DNA from 2 places in the Peribacillus sp. FSL R5-0717 genome. Region 1 is predicted to be linked to the other one. Evidence: riboswitches for the same ligand, from Rfam matches in the RefSeq annotation. Region 1 holds a riboswitch; the other holds the start of a gene.
The links. A riboswitch is a leader RNA that binds a small molecule or an ion and turns the genes downstream of it on or off. The one in region 1 is predicted to bind S-adenosylmethionine.
Positions count from the first base shown of each region.

Region 2: it holds a riboswitch for S-adenosylmethionine, as region 1 does, so the genes downstream of both, mtnW (2,3-diketo-5-methylthiopentyl-1-phosphate enolase) here and mmuP (S-methylmethionine permease) in region 1, are expected to answer to the same signal.

Region 1 covers NZ_JBBOOF010000001.1:43,426-46,549, forward strand. Annotated here, with positions in the region: gene mmuM (homocysteine S-methyltransferase) at 1-368, opposite strand, end outside; gene mmuP (S-methylmethionine permease) at 358-1,752, opposite strand; SAM riboswitch class I at 1,836-1,938, opposite strand; gene NYE65_RS00185 (flavin reductase family protein) at 2,174-2,782, opposite strand; gene NYE65_RS00190 (alpha/beta hydrolase) at 2,801-3,124, opposite strand, start outside.
Region 2 covers NZ_JBBOOF010000001.1:223,399-226,522, reverse strand. Annotated here, with positions in the region: gene NYE65_RS01060 (pyridoxal phosphate-dependent aminotransferase) at 1-768, shown strand, start outside; SAM riboswitch class I at 887-1,040, shown strand; gene mtnW (2,3-diketo-5-methylthiopentyl-1-phosphate enolase) at 1,149-2,381, shown strand; gene NYE65_RS01050 (2-hydroxy-3-keto-5-methylthiopentenyl-1-phosphate phosphatase) at 2,388-3,047, shown strand; gene NYE65_RS01045 (methylthioribulose 1-phosphate dehydratase) at 3,044-3,124, shown strand, end outside.

The DNA.
Region 1 (3,124 bases):
GCAGCAACCAATGGCTTAGGTCTAATCGTTTGAAATTCTTCCTTCCAAAATTCATCTCTTGCTTTTCTTGCTAGTAAAACCGTTTTCCTGATTAGATCCAATGCCTCTTTTTCTTGTATTCCGCGGAGGGCGAAACCTTCAACCGTTGCTTGATAGCTTGCCGTTATCGCACAGTCAGCACCAGCTCGAAAGTAGTCAGAGTGCACCTGGTAAATCACTTCTGGATTTTCAAGTAATACACGTGCAGACCACAGGGGATCGTCCAAATCACACCCATGACTTTCAAGCTCTGTAGCTAAAGCTCCGTCCAAAATCATAACTGAATGACCTTGTAAAATTGCTTCAATTGGGTTAATTTTATTTTTCATGGTCTACTCCTCTTTTCTTTATGGTTTGTGTCAGATAATAACTTCCATAGCAAAACAAAATAAACGGAATGCCACAATATAGTGCTATTCTTTGTGTAGGATCAAATGCAATTCCTATGCAAGAAGCAAGACATAGCATAAATGAAACGATTGGAACGAATGGATATAATGGTGTATGATAAGCCAAATCATTAACTGAGTTTCCTTCGTTTATATATCGTCTGCGAAATAGAAACTGTGACGCGCTAATACTCATCCAAACTATCACCACGGCTAGTCCAGAAATGGATACAAGCACTATATAAACAGTATCCGGCGCTATAATACTCGAGAAAAGTGCTAAAACACCGCCCAGCATACTGAAAAGGACTGCATTCAAGGGAACACCCCGTTTTGTCAATTTTGCAAATATTGGTGAAATAGTTTTCTTATCTGCAAGTGACCAAAGCATCCTGGATGAGGCATATAGTCCTGAGTTCGCAGCGGACAAAATGGCAGTTAATATAACAAAGTTCATAATATCCGCTGCATATGGCACTCCAATTCGTTCTAGAACGGCAACAAAGGGGCTCTCTAATACGCTTGCATCCGAAACAGGCAATAATGCGGATAAAACAACGATGGTACCTACAAAAAAGATAATCAATCTCCATAATGTCATACGGATTGCCTTTGGAATCGTTTTTTCCGGATTCACAGTTTCTCCAGCTGCAACTCCGATCAATTCAGTTCCAGAAAATGCAAAATTCACCGCGAGCATCGTCATTAGAATGGCAAAAGCACCATTTGGAAATAAACCTGCACTTGTAACATTGGAAAATAACGGAGCTGATTGTGCGTTAATCATAGGAATGAAACCTATCATTGCCGCAGCTCCCAGAATAATGAATATTACAATAGCAAATACCTTTATAGACGCAAACCAGAATTCGGATTCAGCGAAAAACTTAACGGTCCACGCATTTAATGCCAAAACCAAAATGGCAAATAGAGCACTCCATATCCAGACACTGATTGATGGAAACCATCGCTGCATCAACAATCCTGCAGCCGTGAATTCCGAACCTAGTGCAACAGTCCAGGTTAGCCAATACAACCAGGCTACTGTATACCCTGTCCCTGGTCCGATGTATTTGGCTGCGTAACTATGAAACGCACCTGTCTCGGGCATATGCACAGATAGTTCACCTAGACATAGCATGACTAGATAAACCACTAATGCACCAATCAGATACGAAAGGATGGTTCCGAACGGACCAGCCTGTTGAATCGTATAACCCGAACTTAAGAATAAACCAGTTCCAATCACCCCGCCAAGCGATAGCATTATTATATGCCGTGCTTGCATTTGCCTTTGAAAATCATGCTTCCTTTTGTTATCCATTCTTACTCTCCTTAATCTTGCATCCAGAAAAAACGAAAACGCACTCTAAAAAAGAGTGCGTTACTGACAAATAAACACGTACGGTCTTATCTATCAAGGTTTCACCCCCTGGAATTAGCACAGTGTCTTTGTAGACCTGTTGCTGAGGTTTCATAGGGCCAGTCCCTCCACCTCTCTGGATAAGAAATTATTTTTTTATAACTGTATCAATCTATGAAAAATTTGTCAAGTTTTGTTTCGGAATGTAAAGACTTCCTTTTAAATGCTAACGATCATGGCGTTTGCGGCATTAATATTAAAAGGTTGCTTATTTTTGGAACAGGCGCTAAGCGTATTATAATGGCAAATAAAACTAACCGGGGTCATTTTGGTCTTAAAAATGGCAACATCTTAAAAGATGTCGCCATTTTTTACTTTTTCCTTAAGGACGTTCTATTTCAAATAATTCCCCTAGTTTTGTATAAGAATGACCTGCTAATCTTGCTACAGGTTTTAGCCCATTCGGGTCAATACGGCCATTATGGTAAATATCTTGCTCTATATGATAGCAGACTATTTTCCCTATCAGTAAATCACAACCAGGTTCATTCTTGGAACCTGCCAATGGAATCGATTGCTCTAATGTACATTCAAAACGTACCTTCGCTTCTTCCAATCCTGGTACGGATACCCTATCACTAACAGCCAGCGTGAAATTAGTAAGACCCAATTCACTTTCTTCAGATGGGAGTTCCTTGGCCGTTCGATTTGCATCGGCAACATTATTTTCGTCAGTGATATGAACAACGAACTCACCTGTTTGAATTGCATTTCGGGCTGTATCCTTTGAAACTCCTTCTTTCCGTTGAACAGAAATGGAAATCATCGGAGGATTTGAACTGACTATGTTAAAAAAGCTGAACGGTGCTATATTGATTGTACCGGTTTCGGATTGTGTCGTAACCAGCGCTATAGGTCTCGGTATAATGCTTCCAGTCAAAAACTTATAATTATCCCGTTCAGTCAGACTTTCAGGGTTAACAGAAATCATCTTCATTCCCTCTCATTCTTATAAAAAGTTCTTTTGAAACCATGAACCTGCTGCATCAACCTCTGAACGTGTTAACTGATGACCATAATTTTCCCATTGAACTCCAACTGTTGCGCCAGCTTGCTGTAAAAGTTGATTAAGTTCTTCAGTTTCTTCTGCCGGGCAAATCGGATCGTTTTTACCTGCAGCAATAAATACAGGTATATCTGAAAGGGACGGCAAAGCGATCCCTCGTCTTGGAACCATTGGATGATGAAGAATTGCTCCTTGTAAGGCCCCCTCGTAATGGAACAGCAAACTTGCAGCTATATTTGCACCATTGGAATAACCTAATGCCACCAC
Region 2 (3,124 bases), 180 kb from region 1:
GTTGTTTTAGCCCAGGCAAAGACCGAACTGATGCCCTTGACAGAAGAAAATGATTTTCTTCCGAAATACGATGACATACATAAAGAAGTTCTTGATAAAGCCAAAATGATGTTCTTGAATTATCCGAATAATCCCACAGGCGCTTCTGCAACTGAAAGTTTCTTTGATGAAACCGTCTCCTTTGCAAAAGAACATTCAATTTGTGTGGTCCATGATTTCGCCTATGGGGCGATAGGATTCGATGGAAAAAAACCGATAAGCTTTCTCCAGGCGGAGGGTGCAAAGGATGTAGGAGTTGAAATATACACTCTATCGAAAACATACAATATGGCAGGGTGGAGAGTCGGCTTCGCAGTGGGCAATAAGAGTGTAATAGAAGCTCTTGAACTATTACAAGACCATCTTTATGTGAGTCTTTTCCCGGCGATACAAGAAGCTGCGGCAAGCGCTTTGCTTGACTCACAGACCTGTGTAGAGCAGTTAGTGCAAATGTACGAGGGGCGAAGGAATGTTTTCATTGAGGGATTGAGGTCCATCGGATGGGAAGTCAAAGCTCCAGCGGCATCGTTTTTTGCCTGGCTCAAGGTACCTGAAGGTTTTACGTCCGAGAGTTTTGCGGACTATTTATTAACGCATGCCCATGTAGCTGTTGCCGCAGGGAATGGGTTCGGTGAATTTGGCGAAGGTTATGTCAGGGTAGGGCTACTGACTTCGGAAGAACGGCTGCAAGAGGCTGTGGAACGAATACGGACATTAAACTTATTTTAATGCAATAAGGTTCACCTTTAAATAGTTAAAACTTATTGACAAAGTAGGAATTACCTGTCAGAATACAAAATAAATTCTTAATCTTTCGATACTTGGATGCAACTTATATATCAGCGTTTTCTTATTTTGAGCAGGTGGAGGGACTAGCCCGATGAAGCCCAGCAACCGACCGTAATTCCATTGTAAAATGGGGCGGAATCCTTTCGCCGGATTTTCTTGAAATCCACAAGGCACGGTGCTAATTCTTGCAGCCGATGGCTGGGAGATAAGAAGATGGCTTTTTAAAGCCTCTTCTTTATGAAGGGGCTTTTGCCATTTTGAGACCATCTCAGGCCAATAGTGACATAGAGAGTTTACTAACGTGTTATAGGAGTGATCAGATGAGCGAGATAGTCGCTACTTATTTAATTCATGACTTTATTGGAAATCATGAGAAAAAAGCAGAGAGCATTGCCTTGGGTCTGACTGTCGGGACATGGACGGACTTGCCGCATTTGGTACAGAAACAACTGGAAAAACATAAGGGACGCGTCGTATCGGTGACACCCCTATCTGAAGAAGAGAGGGCAAACAGCTACTTTAATCGGAAAGTATACCGTTCGCTGATTAAAATTGCCTATCCGGCAAGGAATTTCTCCAATGATTTACCTGCAATCCTTACGACGGTCTTCGGCAAACTTTCATTGGACGGTGAAATAAAACTTATGGACTTGGATTTTGTCGGTGATATTCAAAAAGCTTTTCCCGGGCCGCAATTTGGCATTGAAGGCATAAGGGAAAAGCTTGGCGTATTTAACCGGCCCTTGGTGATGAGCATCTTTAAAGGTGTATTGGGAAGAGACCTAACATTTCATAATGAGCAACTGAGGCAACAAGCATTGGGAGGTGTCGACCTGGTTAAGGATGATGAGATCCTCTTCGACCAGGAACTGACTCCATTTTTCGATAGAATAAAAACGGGAAAAAGAATATTGAATGAAGTCTATGAAACCACTGGCCACCGTACTTTATATGCTGTCAATCTATCAGGGAAAACTTTTGAATTATTGGATAAGGCAGAGCAAGCGGCTGCAGCAGGGGCAGATGCTTTATTGTTCAACGTTCATACATATGGTTTGGATGTATTGCAGGCCTTGAGTGAACATGATCGTATCAAGCTGCCGATCATGGCGCACCCCGCATATAGCGGGGCATTGGCATCTTCATCATTTTATGGTATCGGCTATCCATTATTGCTTGGTAAATTAGTAAGGTTATCAGGCGCGGATTTATCTTTGTTCCCTTCTCCTTATGGAAATGTCGCACTTGAAAAAACGGAGACCTTAGCGATTGCTGAAGCTCTGACAAAAGATGAACTTTCATGGAAAAAAGCCTTCCCTGTTCCTTCTGCAGGCATTCATCCGGGCATGGTTCCGGACCTGATCAAGGATTTCGGGCTTGATAGTGTGATTAATGCCGGAGGCGGAATTCACGGGCACCCTGACGGAGCAGAGGGCGGTGCCAAGGCATTCCGTTCTGCTGTGGAAGCCGTTCTGGCAGGAAAGGAACTTTCTGAAGCGGCGGCTGAGGAAGAAACCCTAAAAAAAGCTCTTGTGTTGTGGGGAGGCCTATAAGAAATAATGAAACCGATCATCTTTTGTGATTTTGACGGAACGATCACCAACACAGATAATATCATTTCAATTATGAAGAAATTTGCGCCTCCGGAATGGGAAGCGTTGAAAGACGGTGTCCTTCAGCAAAAAATCAGTATATCTTCAGGAGTTGGGGATATGTTTTCCCTGCTTGATAGTGGCTTGAAGGATGACATCATCCAATATGTAAGAAAAACGGCCGGCATTCGTCCAGGGTTTTATGAATTCGTTGAGTATACGAAACAAGCCAATATCCCTTTATATATTGTAAGCGGGGGCATGGATTTTTTCATTTCACCCCTTTTGAATGATATCTTGCCAACAGAGTCCGTTTATTGCAACCATGCATTTTTTGATAAGGAAAAGATTTATATTGAGTGGCCACATGCTTGTGATGAGCAATGTAATAATGATTGCGGTTGCTGCAAGCCATCCATTATGAGGAAAATTACGGGTCCGGAAGATTTTAAACTCGTTATTGGAGATTCAGTGACGGATTTTGAAGCGGCAAAACAGGCCGATTTTGTCATAGCCCGTGACATACTGCTTGAAAAATGCGATAGGGAAGGAATTCCACATCAAGGATTCGAAACATTTTTTGATGTAATTGACATTATAAAGCAGCAGGAGGTGGTTAAAGCGTGAACACTCATTCTAAAGAGTGGCAGGAGTTGGCAGATATTAAAGCTGAACTGGCCGAAAGGGATTGGTTTATGGGAACT